DNA from 3 places in the Sphaerisporangium sp. NPDC049003 genome. Region 2 is predicted to be linked to each of the others. Evidence: riboswitches for the same ligand, from Rfam matches in the RefSeq annotation. Region 2 holds a riboswitch; each other region holds the start of a gene.

Region 1 (7,306 bases), on a different contig from region 2:
TGTCGCCAAACCTGGGCCCGCGCCCTGGCACCCCTTCAAGAGAGGCGTTCTCATCATGCCCAAGACTGACCTGCGGTCCATCACCAACGAGTCCGCATCCGGCGCTGCTGTCCTGGAGCTGTCACTGGTGGCCATGACTATGAGCGAGCCGGCCGTAGCGCCGCACGCCTATGAGATGACCACCGAGCGCATCACCAAGTTCCGGCCGTCGCTGGGGAAGCTGGGGGCGTGGGTAAAGCAGGGCACCGAGCGACTGGACGGGGATGTCGCGGTCTGGTGGCGGGACTACCAGACCCGTCGGCTGAACCTGCGCACGGCCGGTAGGGGCGAGCCGCTGTCCCCGCGGGAGCGGGTCAAGCTCCGCCGCACAGGCGAACAGGCACCCCGCCAGCACGAAATGCGCGTGGACCAGGTGATGGAACGCGGGCTGTGGCCTGACCGCCGCCGCGAGCAGTTCGCGCACGCGAAGGGTGCGATCCGATGAACAATCCTAGGAACGTCCTAACCCGGCCCACGCCCCGGTTCGTCCGTATCCGGCACCGCGCCGAGACCCCGCCGAAGCCTCTCGGTTGCCGGTGGTGCGGACATCCGCCGTACGCACACGACGCGGCCAGCCTCCCATACCGCCGTCACCACCAGTGGGAGCACCCCACCAACGCCCAGATGGGCGCCCGCCTGGACGCGCGCCGCCGCCTCGGCCTGTGCGGTGGCTTCCCCGCCCCAGCGCCGCTACGGCCGCTGAAGGTCCACCCGCCCGGCGTCGGCCCCCGCCACGTCGGCCCCACTCGGCCGGTCACCGTTCTCCCGGCCCCGAAACGCGACTGCTCACCGGACACATCTTCCTCGAGGGACTGGCACGAGCCGTACCGGCGTGGAGCAGTGGCATGAGCCGGGCACGAGGACGGCATGCTCCCGATGCGCCCGCCGTCGACGTCGCCCCAAAGCGTTGGGACCAGGCCAAGCAGGCGGCCGCCGTCCAACTCGACCAACTGGAGCCCGGCTGGCACGTCATGTACGGCACCTGGAACCGCCGGTTCTACGCGATCGCCCTCTGGTCGTGCGAGCCGCTGATGATCAACTCGCACACCCTCGAGGGATTGCGCGAGCTCATGCGTCAGTCCGAGCTCGAAGTGATCCATTCTCCGGGGAGGGCAGCATGACCAGCTGCGACGAGCACGAGCGCGAGCCCATTAGGAATGACGACGAGCCGCGCGACCCATACGGCATGCCCACGACCGCACGGATTTCCGTGGGCGGCTACTTTCCCGGCGCCATCAGTCGGCGCCTTTCGCTCCCCGGGTCGGCTCCGGCCCTACCGGCACAACGCCGGGCCATGAGCGGAGTACCGCGACTGGACCCCGACAACGTCGATGATGAGCCGGTGCTGTGGACGTGGGACGCCGACGATCTGGGCGGGCGCGGAGTTCGTGGCGTGACGGACACGTCCGTCAGGGCGCGCAGAGCGCTACTGGCCGCCTTGCACACCATGCCCGATCGTGGCCGGGGGACAGTCCGCCCGGCGCGGTTGGACCTCTTCGCCTACCCCTACCCGTGCTACCGGTACGGGCCCATCCTGGTGCGCGCTAACCGGGACCATGCCAGCGGCGCGATCGTCTTCCACCATGGCGAGGAGCGATGCGGTTGAGCCGACCCGATGCCGGGCGTGTGACCGAGCACCTGCGCCACTATGGCCGTCCCCTCGCGTGTTCCCTCGTGGAAGAGCTCCTGTGCGGCTGTTGCGTCACCGTGGGTTCGCCACCCTCGAAGCCCTTGGCTGCCGGGTTGACGAGCATGAGGAGCTACCTCGCCGGTACTGCGGGTCCGAGGTGACGCCATGATCGAGCCGGAGCGAATGTGCCGCAAGTGTGTACGCCCGCTGAGCCGGTACAACACCGATGATGTGTGTGGCCCGTGCGCTGCGGACGCTCGACCGGTACCAGCGGAGGTGTGGACCCTTCCTGATATCCGTGAAGCGCTTGCTTCATGGGATCTTGTCGCCGTATGCACGTTGATCCGCGAGCATACCGGGATGAGTCAGGAGAGACTGGCGGAGCTTATCGGGCGATCTCAGTGCTATGTGTCTCAGCTCGAATCGGGGACCCGGCTGGCCAGCGGCGTGACGATGGTACGCGATCTGGTTGATGGCCTGGGCATTCCCACCGAACTTCTCGGTGGCGAAGGCCCGTCATAACTCGGCGTTACTGGCCGCTGCGGTGGTGTTCACCGGTTGCGAGATCCCGGCTGCTAAATGGTGAACACCACCCGGCAGGAGCGGTGACTGCCAGTGCTGCCTGAGAACGGCTCGGGGCGTGGGGCTTGTCACGTTGCGGAGGCGGGGGGAGGTTGGGTTATAGTCCCCGTAGGTCATGAGTGTCAGCGTCAAGCCCCGGCTCGCTGACCGGCAACCCTCGCGCTCGCGGCGGGGTGCCCCGGGTGAGGACCAGGTCTGGTGCGAGGTGCGCCAGTCAAGCGCGGGCTCCGTCATACCAACGCCATGGCCGGGGTCCCATGACCCTAGGAGGCCGGCGTTGTCCGCACTCACTGTCCTGAATCCCGTCGTTTCCGGCTCGGACGCCTCCGGCGGCTCCAGGCCCGGCAGTGCTTTCCAGGGCGAGGCGGCGGGACGTACCGCTCCGGCCATCCCCGCCGTGCTCGGTGGAGATCTGGAGGTCCCGGTCAAGGGCGGCGGGCTCGTGCGGTACGCCAACCTCGACTACGCGGCGAGCGCCCCCTGTCTGGAGCCGGTGAGCGCCGCGGTCGCCGCCGCGCTCCCGGCCTATTCCAGCGTTCACCGGGGAGCCGGGTACGCCTCGCAGCTCACCACGGCGCGCTACGAGCAGGCCCGGCACACCGTGCGCGCCTTCGTCGGCGCCCGTCCCGGTGACGCCGTCGTGTTCACCCGCAACACCACGGACGCGGCGAACCTGCTGGCCCGTTGCCTGCCCGAGGGCACCACCGTCGTGGTCTTCGAGACCGAGCACCACGCGTCCCTGCTCCCCTGGCCCGAGGCGGTACGGCTGGCGCCCCCGCGGTTCCCCGGCGAGGCGGTCCGCGCGGCGGACGAGACCCTGGCGGCCATCGAGGGACCCAAGCTCCTGGTCGTCACCGCGGCCTCGAACGTGACCGGCGAGCTGTGGCCGATCGCCGCCCTGGCCCACATCGCCCACCGGCACGGCGCGCGGATCCTCGTGGACGCCGCGCAGCTCGTCCCCCACCGCCGGCTCAACCTGACCGCGCTCGACCTGGACTACGTGGCGTTCTCCGGGCACAAGCTCTACGCGCCGTTCGGCGCGGGCGCCCTGATCGGCCGGGCCGACTGGCTCGCCCAGGCCGAGCCGTACCTGCGCGGGGGCGGCGCGTCGAAGGCCGTCACCGGAGGCGCCGGGCAGGGGCTGCCGCTGGACGCCGAGTGGAGCGCGGACCCCGAGCAGCGGCACGAGGCCGGCACGCCGAACGTCCTCGGCGCCGTCGCCCTGGCCGCCGCCTGCGACGCCCTCTCGGCCACCGGCTGGACGGCGTTGATCAGGGAGGAGGAGCGCCTCGTCGAACTGCTGCGCGACGGCCTCGCCGCGATCGCGGGCGTCCACGAGCTGTCGCTCTGGGGGCCCGCCCACCCGCGCGTCGGCATCGTCTCCTTCGTGGTCGAGGGCTGGACCGCCAGGGAGGTCGCCGAGACGCTGTCCGCCGAGTACGGCATCGGGGTGCGCGACGGCAAGTTCTGCGCCCATCCCTTCGTCAGGCACCTGCTCGACGCCGTCGGCCAGGCCGCCGACGGTTCGTGCGCGGACGGCACCGCCGGGGCCGTACGGGCGTCCATCGGCATCGGGACGACCGAGGAGCACGTCCGCCGCCTGGTCACCGCCCTCTCGGATCTTGCCTCACGCCGCTGACGTGACAGCATGGGGTTTATGACCGAACCTCGCGGAGCTGGCACCGGAGGCGCGCGCACCGAACGGGTCGTGGGGATCGGGGCCGGGGCCAAGGAACTGGCCACCGAGGACATGATCCTCAACATCGGCCCCCAGCACCCCTCGACCCATGGTGTCCTGCGCCTTCGGCTCACCGTGGACGGCGAGCGCATCGGCAGCGCCGAGCCGATCGTCGGCTACATGCACCGTGGCGCCGAGAAGCTCTTCGAGGTCCGCGACTACCGGCAGATCATCGTGCTGGCCAACCGGCACGACTGGCTGTCGGCCTTCGCCAACGAGCTGGGCGTCGTCCTCGCCGTCGAACGCATGCTGGGCATGGAAGTGCCGGTCAGGGCGGTGTGGGCGCGCACGCTGCTCGCCGAGCTGAACCGCGTGCTCAACCACCTGATGTTCCTCGGGTCGTATCCCCTGGAGCTCGGCGCCATCACGCCCGTGTTCTACGCCTTCCGCGAGCGAGAGACCCTGCAGGCCGTCATGGAGGAGATCTCCGGCGGGCGCATGCACTACATGTTCAACAGGGTCGGCGGCCTGAAGGAGGACCTCCCGTACGGCTGGCTCGACCGGGTCGCCCAGGCGGTCGCCGACGTGCGCAGGCGGCTGCCGGACATCGAGAACCTGATCTCCGGTAACGAGATCTTCCTCGCGCGCACCCGGGGGGTCGGGGTGCTCGACCGCGAGACGATCATGCAGTACGGGGTCAGCGGGCCGATCGCCCGCGCCTCGGGGGTCGATCTCGACCTGCGCCGCGACGAGCCGTACCTGGCCTACGGGGAGCTTCCCGTCAAGGTGGTCACGCGCTCGGCGGGTGACTGCCATGCCCGTTTCGAGGTGCTGCTCGACCAGGTGAAGGTCGCGCTCGACCTCGCCGACGCGTGCGTGGAGCGCCTGCGGTCGCTGCCGCCCGGTCCCATCAACCAGCGGCTGCCCAAGGTGCTGAAGGTGCCCGAGGGCCACACCTACGCCTGGACCGAGAACCCGCTCGGGCTCAACGGCTACTACCTGGTGTCGCGGGGCGAGAAGACGCCGTGGCGGCTCAAGCTGCGCAGCGCGTCCTTCAACAACGTGCAGGTGCTCAGGGAGATGCTTCCCGGCCACCTGATCTCGGACATGGTGGCCATCCTCGGCTCGATGTTCTTCGTCGTCGGCGACATCGACAAGTGATCTTTTTTCGGGGTTTCTCACCACGAATCTCGCGAGACGCGTTTAACACCGTCGATCTCGTGAAGGAACAACATTGCGTAAAGGGACAGGGATCAAGGGATTAAGGGTGGCTCCTTGCAGAGCGGGGCCCGGCCTCGGGGCCGGGCCCCGCTGGTCGTCCTCAGTCCTTCGCGTCGTCGTCGGGGCGCTTGGGCACCCGGCAGCAGTGCTCCAGGAACAGAGCCGCGCAGACGAGCACCACACAGGAGATCAGCGAACCGCCGGCGAGGAAGAAGTCACGCCGGGGGGTGTCCTGGTCGAGCAGCGGGACGACGTGGAAGACGAAGCCCGCGAACACCCCGGCGAACGCGGCTCCCACGTAGGCGGACGCCTTGGCCAGCGCGGCCAGCCGGGCCACGGCCAGCGGCTCCACCGGCTTGGTGCCGGGCCTGCGTTCGATGCGGGCCCGGGTCATCCACCCGCTGTACGCCTCGCCGACCGCCAGGATGAGCACTGTCGGTATGGCGGTCCACGGCACGGTCGGCAGATCTGAGTAGACCTTCTGCAACACGGCCCACGTCAGGACCGTGAAAGCGACCACCAACAGGACGAGCACGCCGGGACGGCTCGGTTTCACGCGATCCTCCTCTTGTCTCCCCACCGCAACCCGCGGACCCCTCGTGCGCCGGCCGGCTGCCCGCGGAGGGTGGTGGGCTCCCGACCGGCCTGTCCACAGGCCGGGGACGGATCGTGCCCCGACCGGCCGGCCACGGGCCTCGGGCGCCCGTCAGCCGGGGGGCTGCAGGGCCAGGTCGGCCCGTAGTCGCACGCCGCTCTGGTCGAGGTCGGCGAGCAGACCGGCCACCGACCCCCGCCCGGGAAGCACCGCCCCTGGATCGGCCTGCGACCACGGCACCAGCACGAACGCCCGTTCGTGGGCCAGAGGATGCGGGAGCGTGAGCTCGGGGTCGTCGGAGAGCAGGTCACCGACCATGATCAGGTCGACGTCGAGGGTGCGCGGACCCCACGGCTCCAGGCGGACCCGGCCGAAGGCGGTCTCCACGCTCAGCGCACGCTCCAGGATCGCCTGGGGGCCCAGCGTCATGGTCTGCCCGATCACCACCGCGTTGAAGTACGGCCGCTGATCGGGCGGTCCGCCCACCGGGTCGGTCTCGTAAACCGGGGACACCGCCACGAAGTCGAGCCCGGGGGCGTCGAAAAGCGCGTCAACGGCACCTTGAAGCGTGTCGAAGCGGCGGCCGACGTTGCTGCCGAGCGCCAGAACGACCTTCATTAGCGCCTCCTCCTCACTGTCACGATCACGTCGTCGAAGGGAAGCGGGATCGGCGCGGCGGGCTTGTGCACCTTGACCTCCACCTCCTCGACCAGCTCGTTGGCGAGGCACGCGCCCGCCAGGCGCTGTGCCAGGGTCTCGATCAGGTTGACCGGCTCACCCTCGACGATGCCTGCCAGCCGGACGGCGAGCTCGCCGTAGTCGACGGTCTTGGCCAGGTCGTCACCGGCGGCGGCCGGGGCGGTGTCGAGGAAGAGCGTGATGTCGACCACGAACTCCTGGCCCAGCTCGCGCTCGGCGGGCAGGCAGCCGTGCCGCCCCCGCGCCCGGAGCCCCACCAGGCTCACACTGTCACGCGGACCCGTCTCGCCGGGGATGGTCATTCGTCGTCCTCGTCGTCGTCATCCTCGCCCTGGAGGACGGGGGAGCCATGGTGGAACCAGAGCCGCCAGCCCGCCTGGGTCCTCACGAAGGTGTTGGTGGCGACCACCCGGCCCGCCGCGAAGGTGGCGTCCTCGGTGTCGGCGGCGGTGAGGATGTTCTCCGCGCAGGTGAGCACCGCGACGTCGCCGATCACGGTGGTGCGGACGTCGGTCAGCACGAACTGGATATAGGGCGTGTTCGCCATGATCAGCGCCCACGAGCGCAGTACCTCGGGCCGGCCGCTCAGCATCGGCCAACCGGGATGGACGCACATCGCCACCCGGCCCTCGCCGTCGTCGGCCCAGATCTCGGTCATGCGGTCGAGGTCGCCGCTCTCGATCGCGGTGTAGAAGGCCTCGTTGAGCTTCTCGATCTCCGCTGCCGTCGTGCTCATAGAACCCCCTCCCCCTCTCGCCAGGCCGCCGCGACACGCACGGCGTCGGCGTTGGAAGGCACGTGGTGCACCCGCACGCACCAGGCGCCGGCGTGGGCGGCCAGTGCGGTGACAGCGAGCGTGGCG
Region 2 (7,306 bases):
GTGCTGTTCCCAGGTGGTGGCCCACGCCAGCTCGGCCCCGGCGTCGCGGGCGAGCGCGGTGAGCAGGCGTCCGTGCCGGCGGTTCAGCAGGATCCTGTACGTCTGGCCGTCGAGGACGCACTCATGACGCCTCAGCCACGGCGAGTGCCTCCGGGCCGGGTTGAGGACCCCGTCCACGTCCAGCAGTACAAGGGGACGCTTGGTCACGTGCCTCTCCTCGGTCGTCGGTGCTGGATGCCATGATGCCGCCACCATGGCCCAGTCTTCCAACTCCGCGACGGGAGCGCCCGCGCCCCCCGGTCACGCGGGCGGGGCCGCACGCTCCGTTTCCGCCCGGTCCCAGGCCTCGGCGAGCAGCTCGTAGGAGCGCACGCGGTCGGCGTGGTCGTGGGCGATCGTGGTGACCAGCAGCTCGTCGGCCCCGGTCGCGTCCCTCAGCACGCGCAGCTTCTCCACCACGGTCGCAGGCGCGCCGACGAACTGCGTGTCCACCCGATCGGCCACCAGCAGCCGGTCCTCCTCACTCCATGAGTGGGCGGCGGCCTCGCGCGGCGAGGGGAAGGCGATGGCCCCCTCACCGGCGCGGATGCTGCGCACCCACAGCCCGTACGGCGAGGCCAGCTCGCGCGCGGTGGCGTCGTCGGCGGCGACGACCGCGTCCGCCGAGACGACGACGTACGGCGCTGCCAGGCTCGCCGACGGCTTGAACGCGGCGCGGTAGGCGTCCACCGCCTCCAGCACGCTCGACGGGCTGACGTGGTAGTTCGCGGCGAAGGGCAGGCCGCGCTCGGCCGCCACCTGGGCGCTCTGGCCGCCGCTGCTGCCAAGGATCCAGACCTCGACGTCCGCGCCCTCCCCTGGCACGGCGTGCGCGTCGAGTCCCTCGGAGGACAGGTACGTGCCGGACAGCAGGGCCAGGATGTCGTCCACCTGGTCGGCGAAATCGGGGGACTGTGCCCCCGGCTGCTGCAGCAGCGACGCCCACAGCGCGAAACGCGGCGAGGTGAGCAGGTGCGCGAAGGAGAACGGCGGCGGGATGAGCAGGCCGTGCGTGTCGCGGGCGGGCCGTGGCTCCTCGTGGCGGGGCTCGGCTCCGGCGCCGTCCTTCAGCTCCTTGAGGGCCTCGGCCCGCCGCTGCCCCGACCGGCCGAGGCCGAGGTCGATGCGGCCCGGGTACAGGGCGTCGATCGTGCCGAACTGCTCGACCACGGCCGCGGCGGTCTGGTGGCCCAGCTGCACGGCTCCCGAGCCGACCCGGATCCGGCTCGTCGCCGCCGCCACCAGCGCGATCAGCACGGCCGGGGCCGAGCTGGCGACCCCGGGGGTGAAGTGGTGCTCGGCCAGCCAGTACCGGTGGTAGCCGAACTCCTCGGCGCGCCGGGCGAGGTCGATCGTGTTCCGCAGGGCGTCCCGGGCGGTGCCGCCGGAGACGATGGGGGCGAGGTCGAGGATGGACAGCGGGGTCCGATGGGATGACATGTCTGCCTTTCGGTGCTGGACCGGATGTTGGGGGGCCTGGAGGCGGCGGTGGGGTGAGGGGGCTCAGGCGGTGACCGGCAGGGGGAAGGGCCTGCTCGGGATGTCCCTGCGCAGCACGGGCGCGATCTCGCTCTGGAAGAGCTCCAGCGTGGCCCGGTGCTGCTTGTCGGTCAGGCCGTCGGCGTCGGCGCTCAGGTGCATGACCTCGTGGCCGAAGCTCTCGTGGTAGCGGTGGACCTTCTCGATGATCTGCTGCGGGCTGCCCACCAGGATGGAGCTGCGCTCGATGGCGTCCTCCAGCGTGGGGAACACCGGCTCCAGGCCTAGCCTGCGGAACATGGCCAGCCGCGCGTCGAAGATCGGCCGATAGGTCTCGACCGCCTCCTGGGAGGTCCTGGCGCCGTAGTAGCCCGCGGTGCCCGCGCCGACCAGCGCTTCGGCCGGATCGTGCCCGTAGAACTCCCAGCGCTCCCGGTAGTAGCGGATCAGCTCGGCGTAGGGCTCGATCGGGTTGGTGACGTTGGCGGAGAACAGCGGGTCGCCGTACTGGGCCGCGAGGTCCACCGACTCCCTGCTGGTGGCGCTGCCGTGCCACACGCGGACCGGCCGCTGGAGCGGGCGCGGCCAGGTCTCGGCCTCGCGCAGCTCGGGGCGGAAGCGGCCGGACCAGGTGACCTTGTCCTCGCGCCAGAGGCGGCGGAACAGCTCGTAGGACTCGCGGTTGCGGTCCCACTGGTCCTCACTGGTCACGTGGAACAGCTGTGCCTGCGCGGCGCCGTTTCCCTTGCCGATGATGAGCTCCAGCCGGCCCCCCGACAGGTGGTCGAGGGTGGAGTAGTCCTCGAAGGCCCGCACGGGGTCGAGCAGGCTCAGAGTGGTGACGGCGGTGAACAGCCGGACCTCGGAGGTTCTGGCGGCGATGTGGCTGAGCACGACCGGCGGAGAGGAGGAGATGAAGGGACGCTCGTGGCGCTCTCCGACCCCGTAGCCGTCGAAGCCCAGCTCCTCGGCCAGGACGGCGTTGTCGACCACCTCGCGCAGCCGTGCCGTGGTCGGCTTCAGCTCACCGGTGATGGGGTTGGGCCCGTGGACGATCAGTGTGATGGCGAGGAACTTCATGCGGGTTCCGTTTCGGCGGCCGGCTCGGCCGGCCGCGGGATCGTGTCCTCGTTGGAGGGCTTCAGGAGCCGATGACCTTCTCGAAGCAGTGCGAGTAGGGCAGCGGCTCGTAGGGCGGGAAGATGGGGATCGGGGTGTAGCCCTCACGCTCGTACAGCCGTACGGCGTCGGGCTGGCGGTCGCCGGTCTGCAGGATGACCCGGGCCGCGCCGAGCCCGCGCGCCGCGGCCTCGGCCGCCGACAGCAGAGCCGTCGAGACCCCTGTGCCGCGATGGCCGGGCGCGACGTACATCCGCTTGAGCTCCAGGTCGGCCCCGGCCCGGCGCAGCAGCAGGTGACCCACGGGCACGCCTTCCGCGCTGTAGGCGACGCCGGTGTAGGCGACGGTCGCGGAGTCCACGTCCATGCCGCGCGGCAGATGGCCGGGGTCGGCGAGGCGGTCGGCGTAGCGCGCCCGCAACTCCTGGCCCATCGCCTCGCGCAGCGCCACCGCCGCCGGGTCGTCGTAGGCGACGCCCCTGACCGTGGTCGTCGGGGCGGCGGTGGTGAGCGCGGCGGTCGTGATCTTCACCCGCGCGGCGGTGTCCCCGGCGCCGGTCTGCGGATGGGCGGTGCTCGGCAGCGGGCGCGCGGACGTCATCGTCGCCTCCAGGTCGGTTCGCGGGGCTCGGCGGGGGTTCGGCGGGCTCAGACGGCGGTTGTGGCGTAGCGGTTGGCCGGAAGGGGCAGCCCGAGCAGGCCGCGCAGCGTCGGCGCCTCGTACGCGCGGCGGAAGACGTCCCGGCCCTGGAGCACGGGCACCAGGCCCCGGGTGATCGCCCTCAGGTCGGAGGGCAGAACGCCGGGACGCAGCCGGTAGCCCTGGATGCCCGCCTCCCGCCAGTCGAGGAGCAGGTCCGCGAGGCGCTCGGGGGTGCCGGTGAACACCGCCGCGTCCGAGACGTGCTCGGCCCCGTCGAGCTCGTCGAGCCGGGACCTGCGGTCCGCCGCCGTCCGTGCGTCGGCGTCGAGGTGGACCAGCAGGTCGGCGAAGACGAGCAACGGCTCGCCCGGCCGGCCCACGGCCGCCTCCGCCTCGCGGACCTCCGCGACGATCGCGCGCGCCTGCTCCTTGTCGTGGGGGGTGACGTAGACGACGTCGGCGCCGCGCGCGGCCAAGCGGTACGCCGGGCTCGCGTGCGCGAGGGCGGTGACGAGCGGCTGGCCCTGCGGCGGCCGAGGGGTGATCGCCGGGCCCTTGACGCCGAACCACCGGCCCTGGAAGTCGACGTAGTGCAGCTTGTCGCGGTCGACGAAGCGGCCGGTGGCGACGTCGCGGATCACGGCGTCGTCCTCCCAGCTGTCCCACAGGCGGCGCACGACCTCGACCGCGTCCGCGGCCTCCTCCAGCAGGTCGCTCACGTGCCCGGCCGGCTCGGGGGCCTCGTGGTCGGCCGGCCGCAGCACCGGGAACTCCCGGCGGCCGAAGTGCCCGGCCTCGGTGTGACGGCCGGAGACCTGCGCGCGCCACCCGGCGCGCCCGCCGCTGACGTGGTCCAGGGTGGCGATGCCGGTCGCGACGTGGAAGGGCTCGGTGTGGGTGGTCGTGGCCGTGGGCACCAGCCCGACGCGGCCGGTCACCGGCGCGATCCTGGCCGCGAGGAGCACGGCGTCGAGCCGTCCGCGCACCTGGTCGGTACGGTCGTCGGGGCCCTCGTACGAGGACGACTGCGGGCCGAGGGAGTCCTCGATCGTCACGAAGTCGAGCAGGCCGCTCTCGGCCTCGGTGGCGAGATCGGTCCAGTAGCGGGCGGAGAAGAGCTCTCGCGGGCGGGCGGACGGGTCGCGCCACGCCGCGGGGTGCCAGCCGGCACCGTCGAGGGCCGCGCTGATGTGGAGGGGAGTGGGCGGCATTCGGGGCCTCTTCCTCTTGCTGTGACGGCGGGGCTTCGGCGAACCGCGATGCCACCGCTCGCACCCCCCACATCCAGCCGATCACCGCCGGCCGGGGCCGGCGTTCGCTTGCGGGACGCTTCCGCCCCGCCTGGTCGTCACCTGGAGCACCCTGCGGACGCGGGGTTGCCGACCAGCAAGCCAGGGCTTTTCGCTGGTCTCGTGACCTCAATCGACGATAGCCCCGCGCAGTAAAGTATGCAATTCCTACCTGATTACTTCCAAAACTGCGATCGCTTGGGCGGTGACGGCGCCCGCGCTCCCCGGGCCGCGCTACATGGATGGGGGATGTGCCGCGCCGGGGGCCGGGTCATGGTCGAACGGAGACGCGAGACCGCGGGGTCCCGTCCACTTGGCCGCGTCCGGGCCCCTCACGCGGAAGGGGAGGGCGGCGGCCGGGTGGCACCGAGGTCGTGACAGGGCCGCCCGCGGACGGGCGGTGCGGACGGCGGCCTCGCCCGCATCCCACTTCAGGAGGACGACCATGAAGGCACTCGTTTACCACGGACCTCGCGACGTCAGCGTGGACGAGGTACCGGATCCTCGGATCGAGGAGCCGCGCGACGCCATCATCAAGATCATCACGACGAACATCTGCGGGTCGGACCTACACATGTACGAGGGCCGCACCGACATGGAGCCGGGCAGGGTCCTCGGCCACGAGAACTTCGGCGAGGTCATCGAGGTCGGCGGCGCCGTGGAGCGCGTCAGCGTCGGCGACCTGGTCTCGATTCCGTTCAACGTCGCGTGCGGTGGGTGCAAGAACTGCAACGCCGGGTTCACCAACTACTGCATCAGGGCCAATCCCGACTATCCCCGACTCTGCGGCGGGGCGTACGGCTTCGCCGACATGGGCCCCTGGGAGGGCGGCCAGGCGGAGTTCCTCCGGGTTCCCTGGGCGGACTTCAACTGCTGCCGGATTCCCGAGGACGGTCTCGACAAGCAGAACGACTACGTGATGTGCTCGGACGTCTTCCCCACCGGATACCACGCCACCGAGATGGCCGGGCTGCGCCCGGGCGAGTCGGTCGTCATCATGGGGGCCGGCCCCGTCGGGCTCATGGCCGCGCTCTCGGCCGTGGTGAAGAGCGCCAGCAAGATCATGGTGGTGGACCGCCATCCCGACCGCCTGGCCCTGGCGGAGAAGATCGGCGCCATCGCGATCGACGACTCCAAGGGCGACCCGGTCGAGCGGGTGCTGGAGCTCACCAACGGAGAGGGGGCCGACCGGGGATGCGAGTGCGTGGGCTACCAGGCGCACGACCCTCAGGGCCACGAGCACCCCGACGACACCCTCAACAAGCTGGTGGAGTCGGTGCGGTACACCGGCGGCATCGGCGTCGTGGGCGTGTTCGTCCCGGAGGACCCGGGAGGCGTCGACGATCTCGCCAGGCACGGACGGGTACCGCTGGAGTACGGCTGGCACTGGTACAAGGGCCAGACGATCGGCAGTGGCCAGTGCCCGGTCAAGCGCTACGACCGACACCTGCGCAACCTCATCCACACCGGCAGGGTCGAGCCGTCGTTCATCCTCTCGCAGGAGCTGCCGCTCCGCGAGGCGCCGGACGCCTACGCGCACTTCGACAAGCGTGAGCCCGGCTGGACCAAGGTGACGCTGAAGCCCGGCCTCGGATAACCGGCCCGCGGGCGCCGTGCCGCCCCCGTCGCCGGCCCTGTGGCCTCGGTATCGGCCGCTCAGCGCTCCCGGGCTCGCAGCGGGGCGCCCGCTTGGTGCATGTGGCGCAGGGCCTGGGCGTACGAGCTGTACAGGCTGCTTTCGAGATAGGGGATGCCCAGCTCCGCGCAGTAGGCCCGGACGATCGGCTGGGCCCTGCGCAGGTTGGGCATCGGCATGCTCGGGAACAGGTGGTGCTCGATCTGGTAGTTGAGCCCGCCGAGGGCGATGTCCACCATGCGCCCGCCCCGCACGTCGCGGGAGGTGAGCACCTGGCGGCGCAGGAAGTCCGGGCGCTCGTCACCGGTCATCATCGGCATGCCCTTGTGGTTGGGCGCGAACGTGCAGCCCAGGTAGACGCCGAAGATCGCCTGGTGCACGGCGACGAACAGCAGCCCCTTGCCGGGCGGCAGGACCGCGAAGACCGCCGCGAGGTAGGCCGCGAAGTGGACGACGAGCAGTGTCCCCTCGACCCCCCGGTGCTTGAGCGACGGCCGCCCGAGGGCCCGGAAGCCGGCCACGTGGAGGTGCAGGCCCTCCAGGGTCAGCAGAGGGAAGAACAGGAACGCCTGCCAGCGGCCGATGTACCTGGCCACGCCGCGGCTGACGGCGGCCTGCCGCTGCGACCAGACCAGGACGTTGGGGGAGACGTCGGGGTCGTGGTCCTCGTGGTTGGGGTTGGCGTGGTGCCTGGTGTGCTTGTCCATCCACCAGCCGTAGCTCATGCCGACGCCGAGGTTGCCCGCCACCCATCCCGCGATCTCGCTGGTACGCCGGGAACGGAAGACCTGCCGGTGCGCGAGGTCGTGGGCGACGAGCGCCACCTGGGCGAAGACCAGCGCGAGGAACGCCCCCACCAGGAGCTGGTACCAGGAGTCGCCCACCATGAAGAACGCCACCCAGCCGGCCACGAACAGGCCCGCGACGACGCCGAGCCGCAACGCGTAGTAGGCGGGGCGCCGGTCGAGCAGTCCGGCCTCGGTGATCCGGCGGGACAGCCGGGCGAAGTCGCTGCCGCGCGCCTCCCGATCCGGGGCTTCGATCGTGGATGAGCTGGTCACAGGTCTCCTCACGTGGTGGCGGATCGATGACCGCGTCAAC
Region 3 (7,306 bases), on a different contig from region 2:
CAGCATGGGCGTCGGGTCAAGGCGGAGGGCCAGCCGCCCTGCGGCGAACCTGCCCACGGCGATGCCGGCGGTGAACGCGGTGAGCCCGGTCGCCGCGACGGCCGCGGTCATGCCCGTCTGGTCGGCCAGCAGCTTCGCGGCCCAGACGTTGAAGAGGAACTCCATGGCCACCAGGCAGAACAGCACCCCGCAGGCGACGTGGAAGCGCCAGCCGTACGGGGCTCTCACGGCATGTGTGACGCCGTCCTCCGCGTGGTCACCGGCCGGCGGGAGGGCCGGCACCCACACCCTGCCCATGAACGCGAGCAGGAGCAGCGCCGCGATCGGGGTGACGAGGATGCCGGCCCGCCAGCCGAGCGGGGAGTCGGCGAGCACGCTGACGAGGTAGGACACGCCGATGCCGACGGTGACGCCGACCGCGTTGGCCTCGTTGATGGCCGCGGGTCCGGCCGCCCGGTGGTGGTCGTTCAGCACCGACATGCCCACGTAGAGGCTGATGGAGCCGCCGCCGCTCGCCAGGCCGAACCCGAGCAGGGTGACGGGCAGCGCCGTGGTGACCGCGACCAGCGCGACGCCGCAGGCCATCGCGGCCACGCCGAGCCAGGTCGTGCGGCGCCGGCCGATCTTGGAGGTCAGATGCGGTATGGCGATGCCGCAGATGATGCTCCCGACGGCCATGGAGGTGCCGTGCAGCCCCGCGACGGCCTGGGACACGCCCTGGTCGATGCGGAGCAGCGGGAGCGCGGCGGAGAGCCCGTACAGGTAGGTGCAGAAGATCGCGAGCTGGAGGTAGATGAGCCAGGTCGGGCGGTCCCTGGTGAGCCTGGCGCGCGGTCGTGCGGACATGGTCGAGCTCACAGATCCCCCGTGCCTAGGAGCACTCGAACGGTCAGAACGTATCACCGCCCCCATATCAGTGGAATGTGGCTCTACGGCGAGTAACCCCGTATTTGGGACGGTCGGGGTCAGCGTTCGAGGGCGGCCAGTTGGTCGGCGAACCACCGGCTCGGGGGGAGCGCCGTCGCGGCGGCGCGCAGCCGGGTGCCCCGGTCCGCGCGCTCCTCCTCGGGAAGGACCAGCGCTTCGTGCAGGGCGTTCGCCGTGCCCGAGACGTCGTACGGATTGACCAGCAGAGCGTCGCCGCCGAGCTCGGCCGCGGCGCCCGCCTCCCTGGAAAGCACCAGCGCGCATTGGGGAGCGAGGATCGGGCCCTCCTTGGCGACGAGGTTCATGCCGTCGCGGATGGGGTTCACCAGCAGCACGTCGGCCATGCGGTAGGCGGCGAGGGAGCGGGCGTAGTCGTCGTCCACGTTGAGGATCACGGGATCCCAGTCCTCGCCGCCGAACAGGTCCTCGATCTCCTTCGCGCAGCGCTGCACGGCGGCGGTGTACTCGCGGTACTCGGGCAGGTCGTGCCGCGAGGGGTAGGCGAAGGCGAGGTGGACGACCTTGCCGTGCCACTCGGGATGGTCGGTCAGGAACTGCTTGTAGGCCGACAGGCCGCGCACGATGTTCTTCGACAGCTCGGTCCTGTCGATCCGCACTATGAGCTTGCGGTCGCCCACCCGCTCGCGCAGGGCGGTCATGTGCGACTCGACATCGGGCTCCAGGGCACGGGCCCAGAGCGCGTCACCGTCGACACCGAGGGCGTGTACGCCGATGCGCGTCGTCCGGCCCTCGTAGGTGACGGTGCGTTCGACGCGGTCGACCCGGGCGCCGAGCAGGGTCTCGCAGCAGTCCATGAACGCCGAGGCCCAGCGGGCGGCGAGGAAGCCGGCGTGGTCGGCGCCGAGGATGCCCGACAGCAGCTCGGCGGAGATGTCGTCGGGCAGCAGCGAGAAGTACTCCGGAGGCGCCCACGGGGTGTGGGAGAAGTGGGCGATGCGCAGGTCGGGCCGTTCGACCCGGAGCATCGCCGGGGCGAGGGTGAGGTGGTAGTCCTGGATCATCACCCGGGCGCCGTGCGCGGCCTCCTCGGCCAGGGCGAGGGCGAACGCGGCGTTGTAGTCCTGGTAGGACTCCCACTCTCTGCGGAACCGCATGTCGAACTGCGGCGAGTTCGGGATGTCGTACAGCAGGTGGTTGACGAACCACAGCGTGGAGTTCGCCACGGCGTTGTAGGCGCGGTGGAACGTCGCGGGCGGGATGTCCAGCATGCGCACGGGCCCGGTGTCGTAGCCCGCCTGGTCGAGGCGCCCGCTCGGAGCGAGCCGTACGGCGCTGCGGTCGCCGTCGGAGAGGGCGGCGCACACCCACAGCACGTTCGTGTCCTTGGCGACCTCCGAGAGGCCGGAGACCATGCCGCCTCCGCCCCGGCGCATGGTCAGCGCACCGTCGTCGGCCAGCGTGAACGACACCGGGCCCCTGTTGGAGGCCAGCAGAACAGTGTTCATCTGCCCATCACCACTCCTCGTCCGCCAGGTGGCGGTCGTCCCTCGCCGTTCATCTCCGCTGTGATGCGCACTCGGCCGCAGATTAAATGAATTTAACGCTCCCAATAAGATGGGCTGATGGTCTGGTCGAGGCAAAGTGGAGACGGTCGAGGGGAGCTCCGGCATGGCGCTTGACGAGACGACCGAAGAGCTGGCCCGCGCCGCCGCCCAAGGTGATCACCGCTCCCTCGGAGAGCTCCTCCGCCGCATCGAGCCCGACGTGCTCCGCCACTGCGCGAGGCTCCTGCCCTACCACCAGGACGCGGAGGAGGCTAGCCAGGATACGTTGCTGGCCGTCGCCCGCAACATCGGAAGGTTCGAAGGGCGGGCACGTTTTTCCACCTGGTTGCACATCGTCACCGCCAACTGCGCGCGCACGACCTATCGCACGCTGAAGCGCCGGGGCGCCGAGCAGACTTCCGAGGACCTTCCCGACATGCGGGCCGACCCGCGCCGGGTGAGCGTCATCGCGGGCTCGCGGCTCGACCTGCTCGACGCCATGGAGGCGCTGGAGGCGGACAAGCCCGAGCTGGCCCAGGCGCTCGTGCTGCGCGACATCTGCCAGCTCGACTACAACGAGGTCGCCGAGCAGCTCGGCATCCCTCTCGGCACCGCCAAGTCGCGCATCCACCAGGCACGCAAATACGTGCAGGCGGCCCTCGGCGACGCCTACAGGTGAGCCCGCGATCCCACCGCGCGGTCACTCCGGCCGCGCGTCGGTGATACGCGGTCGTCTCGCTTGGTGAGACAACTCGCCGAACCCGCTGGCGGGCAAGGTACAGTTCTTTTGTCCTGCCTGAAACATCGGCGGGATCACAACTTCATATTGCTCATCCAGAGGGGTGGAGGGACCGGCCCTGCGAAGCCCCGGCAACCCTCCCGGCTGTGGTCACACGCGTCTCCGAACGACGCGGCATCCGACCAACTGAGACCAGCCGGGACAGGTGCCAATTCCGGCCCGTGATCAAGGTGGTCCGGGCGAAGATGAGGGAAAGGCCTCGCTTCATGGCGCTCGCAACAGCTGAGACAACGACCACACTCGACTTCGGCCCCGCCGTCGCGCTCTCCTGCCGCGAATGTGGCACTCGCTACGACCTCGGACCGATCTTCGCCTGTATCGAGTGTTTCGGGCCACTCGAAGTGGCCTACACCTGGGACACCCCCGAGGCCGGCCGCGCCGCGTCGGTGACCCGCCGGGAGATCGAGTCCGGCCCGCAGAACATCTGGCGCTACCGCTCGCTCCTCCCGGTGCCCGCCGACGTCATCTCCAAGCCCAACCTCGCGCCCGGCTGGACCAAGCTGGTCAAGGCCGACAACCTGGCCCGTGAGCTGGGGATCCGGAGCCTGCACGTCAAGGACGACTCCGGGAACCCGACCCACTCCTTCAAGGACCGGGTCGTCGCGATCGCCCTTGAGGCGGCGCGCAACTTCGGCTTCCACACCCTGTCGTGCTCCTCCACGGGCAACCTCGCGGGCGCCGTCGGCGCCGCCGCGGCCCGCGCGGGGCTCGACTCCTGCGTGTTCATCCCGTCGAACCTCGAAGAGGCCAAGATCATCATGGCCTCGGTGTACGGCGGGCGCCTGGTGGGCATCGAGGGCACCTACGACGAGGTCAACCGCTTCTGCTCGGAGCTCATCGGCGACCCGCTGGGCGACAAGTGGGGCTTCGTCAACGTGAACCTCCGTCCCTACTACGGGGAGGGCTCCAAGACCCTGGCGTACGAGATCGCCGAGCAGCTGGGCTGGCGGATCCCCGACCAGATCATCGTGCCGGTGGCCTCGGGCTCGCAGCTCACGAAGATCGACAAGGGCTTCAAGGAACTGATCAAGCTGGGGCTCGTCGAGGACAGGCCTTACAAGATCTTTGGGGCGCAGGCCGCGGGGTGCTCGCCGGTGTCGTCCGCCTTCAAGGCCGGTCTCGACATCGTCCAGCCGGTCAAGCCGGACACCATCGCCAAGTCGCTCGCCATCGGCAACCCCGCCGACGGGCCGTACGTCCTGGACATCGCCCGCCGTACGGGCGGAGCGGTCGAGGACGTCACGGACGCCGAGGTCGTGGACGCGATCCACCTGCTGGCCCGCACCGAGGGCATCTTCGGTGAGACCGCCGGCGGCGTCACCGTGGGAGTGCTCCGCAAACTGGTCCAGAACGGCCTCCTGGACCCGGAGGCCGAGACGGTGGTGCTCAACACTGGGGACGGCCTGAAGACCCTCGACGCGGTCTCCGCCAAGGCCCGGCCCACCGCCGTCATCCGGCCCTCGCTCGACGCATTCCGCACGGCTATCGCCGATAACTCCTGAAAGGTCACGATAAATGAGCGTTTCTGTGCGGATTCCGACGATTCTCCGTACGTACACCGACGGTGCCGCGGAGGTGAACGGTGAAGGCGCGACACTTCGCGAGGTGTTGCAGAAGCTGGAGACCGACTTCCCCGGAATCGGTGCCCGAATTCTGGACGAAACGGGCAAGATTCGCCGTTTTGTCAACGTGTATGTCGGAGAAGAGGACGTCCGTTTTGTAGACGGACTCGACACCGTCACGCCGGACGGGGCGCAGATCTCGGTGATCCCCGCGGTCGCCGGAGGCTGACCCTCGGGTACTCCCAACGCCCACGCGTCCCTGGGACGGGTGGGCGTTGGCATGTCCAGGGGGCCTGGAACGGCCTGACTATCATAATAGAAGTTCTTACCTGGCCCTTCTGTGTAGTTTAATTATCAACTAACGCACCAGAGCGGGAAAAAGTAGCGTCCCGCTTACAGCGAACGTCAAGAAGTAGTTTGGTGTTTGACACTGTTGCGCCAAGCCTTGCCACAGGTATGGTCGAGAACGATCGACGTGGCCGAGGAGTTCGCATGCGTCTCGGTTCCGAAGGTCACGGGCCTCGCGGAGGAGTGGGTGGGGTCCGGAGCCCAGCAAGAGGAGTCGGAAAGTGGCGCAGGGCACCGTCAAATGGTTTAACGCGGACAAGGGCTACGGCTTCATCGCGGTAGACGGTGGTAAGGACGTGTTTGTCCACTACTCAGCGATCATGTCCGAGGGATACCGGTCCCTTGAGCAGGGTCAGCGGGTGGAGTTCGAGATCACACAGGGCCAGAAGGGTCCACAGGCGGAGTCCGTGCGGACTGTGTGACGACACCGGCGCTGTCCGGTCGTCGACGAAGATCCACTGGTCTCTCTCAGTCAGTAGCTGGAAGGTTCGGTTCGTCGTGCATCAGGACGGGCCGAGCCTTCCGTCATGTCCGTGCTCTCCCGCACGTGAGGTCAGGTCCAATATTCGGCATACGGTCAGAGAAATCCTTGTGCCGCCCAGGTCATAGGGGTTGTCGCTTGCACTCGGCAGGGTAGAGTGCTAAACAGTTCGTTGGCACTCTCCTGGGGAGAGTGACAAACCTGGATCGAGGCGATGGGGCCTGGCGGTTCACGGCGACAGGTGTCGTGAATTCGCGGGTCTACATGCCGTCGCGGGCGTCGGCTCGATCCGCTGCAAGCCACCCTGTATCTGGGAGGTCTAGCCGTATGGCAGCCAAGATGATCGCGTTTAACGAGGACGCCCGGCGCGGTCTCGAGCGCGGTATGAACCAGCTCGCCGATGCCGTCAAGGTGACCTTGGGTCCCAAGGGCCGCAACGTCGTGCTGGAGAAGAAGTGGGGCGCTCCCACGATCACCAACGACGGCGTCTCGATCGCCAAGGAGATCGAGCTTGAGGACCCGTGGGAGAAGATCGGGGCCGAGCTCGTCAAGGAGGTCGCGAAGAAGACCGACGACGTCGCGGGTGACGGCACCACCACCGCCACCGTGCTCGCCCAGGCGCTGGTGCGCGAGGGCCTGCGCAACGTCGCCGCCGGCGCCAACCCGATGTCCCTGAAGAAGGGCATCGAGGCCGCCGTCGAGCGCGTCAGCGAGGAGCTCTCCAAGCTCGCGAAGGACGTGGAGACCAAGGAGCAGATCGCTTCGACCGCCTCCATCTCCGCCGGCGACACGCAGATCGGCGAGATGATCGCCGAGGCGATGGACAAGGTCGGCAAGGAAGGCGTCATCACCGTCGAGGAGAGCAACGCCTTCGGCCTGGAGCTTGAGCTCACCGAGGGTATGCGCTTCGACAAGGGCTACATCTCCGGTTACTTCGTGACCGACCCGGAGCGGATGGAGGCCGTCCTCGACGACCCCTACATCCTCATCGTCAACTCCAAGGTGTCGGCCAACAAGGACCTGCTCCCGCTGCTCGACAAGGTCGTGCAGGCCGGCAAGCCGCTCGTGATCATCGCTGAGGACGTCGAGGGCGAGGCCCTGGCCACCCTGGTCGTCAACAAGATCCGCGGCCTGTTCAAGTCCGTGGCCGTCAAGGCCCCCGGCTTCGGCGACCGCCGCAAGGCCATGCTGGGTGACATCTCCATCCTCACCGGTGGCCAGGTCATCAGCGAGGACGTGGGCCTCAAGCTTGAGACCGCCACGCTCGACCTGCTCGGCCGCGCGCGCCAGGTCATCATCACCAAGGACGAGACCACCATCGTCGACGGCGCCGGTGACCCCGAGCAGATCTCCGGCCGGGTCAACCAGATCCGCGCCGAGATCGAGAACACCGACTCCGACTACGACCGCGAGAAGCTCCAGGAGCGCCTCGCCAAGCTGGCCGGCGGCGTCGCCGTCATCAAGGCCGGCGCGGCGACCGAGGTCGAGCTCAAGGAGCGCAAGCACCGCATCGAGGACGCCGTTCGCAACGCGAAGGCGGCCGTCGAGGAGGGCATCGTGCCCGGCGGTGGCGTGGCTCTGCTGCAGGCGGGCGCCAAGGCGTTCGACAAGCTGGAGCTCTTCAACGACGAGGCCACCGGTGCCGCGATCGTCCGCAAGGCGCTCGAGGAGCCGCTGAAGCAGA

Evidence for each region. A riboswitch is a leader RNA that binds a small molecule or an ion and turns the genes downstream of it on or off. The one in region 2 is predicted to bind S-adenosylmethionine.
Region 1: linked by a shared signal. The riboswitch ahead of ACGFIV_RS12720 (aminotransferase class V-fold PLP-dependent enzyme) and the one ahead of ACGFIV_RS06170 (LLM class flavin-dependent oxidoreductase) in region 2 are both predicted to bind S-adenosylmethionine.
Region 3: linked by a shared signal. The riboswitch ahead of thrC (threonine synthase) and the one ahead of ACGFIV_RS06170 (LLM class flavin-dependent oxidoreductase) in region 2 are both predicted to bind S-adenosylmethionine.

What each region holds. Positions count from the first base shown of each region.
Region 1 is NZ_JBICTU010000009.1:202,067-209,372, reverse strand. Features, by position in the region: gene ACGFIV_RS12740 (hypothetical protein) at 56-484, shown strand; gene ACGFIV_RS12735 (hypothetical protein) at 885-1,160, shown strand; gene ACGFIV_RS12730 (hypothetical protein) at 1,334-1,645, shown strand; gene ACGFIV_RS12725 (helix-turn-helix transcriptional regulator) at 1,835-2,191, shown strand; SAM riboswitch class IV at 2,363-2,478, shown strand; gene ACGFIV_RS12720 (aminotransferase class V-fold PLP-dependent enzyme) at 2,640-3,890, shown strand; gene ACGFIV_RS12715 (NADH-quinone oxidoreductase subunit D) at 3,909-5,090, shown strand; gene ACGFIV_RS12710 (DUF3180 domain-containing protein) at 5,251-5,706, opposite strand; gene folK (2-amino-4-hydroxy-6-hydroxymethyldihydropteridine diphosphokinase) at 5,857-6,363, opposite strand; gene folB (dihydroneopterin aldolase) at 6,363-6,746, opposite strand; gene ACGFIV_RS12695 (nuclear transport factor 2 family protein) at 6,743-7,180, opposite strand; gene folP (dihydropteroate synthase) at 7,177-7,306, opposite strand, start outside.
Region 2 is NZ_JBICTU010000004.1:246,566-253,871, reverse strand. Features, by position in the region: gene ACGFIV_RS06190 (HAD domain-containing protein) at 1-207, opposite strand, end outside; gene ACGFIV_RS06185 (MsnO8 family LLM class oxidoreductase) at 301-1,479, opposite strand; gene ACGFIV_RS06180 (LLM class flavin-dependent oxidoreductase) at 1,543-2,598, opposite strand; gene ACGFIV_RS06175 (GNAT family N-acetyltransferase) at 2,660-3,238, opposite strand; gene ACGFIV_RS06170 (LLM class flavin-dependent oxidoreductase) at 3,286-4,491, opposite strand; SAM riboswitch class IV at 4,591-4,698, opposite strand; gene ACGFIV_RS06165 (glutathione-independent formaldehyde dehydrogenase) at 5,015-6,166, shown strand; gene ACGFIV_RS06160 (fatty acid desaturase family protein) at 6,226-7,266, opposite strand.
Region 3 is NZ_JBICTU010000038.1:23,333-30,638, forward strand. Features, by position in the region: gene ACGFIV_RS31830 (MFS transporter) at 1-846, opposite strand, end outside; gene ACGFIV_RS31835 (trehalose-6-phosphate synthase) at 966-2,393, opposite strand; gene ACGFIV_RS31840 (RNA polymerase sigma factor) at 2,557-3,111, shown strand; SAM riboswitch class I at 3,260-3,423, shown strand; gene thrC (threonine synthase) at 3,438-4,733, shown strand; gene ACGFIV_RS31850 (MoaD/ThiS family protein) at 4,747-5,022, shown strand; gene ACGFIV_RS31855 (cold-shock protein) at 5,363-5,563, shown strand; gene groL (chaperonin GroEL) at 5,950-7,306, shown strand, end outside.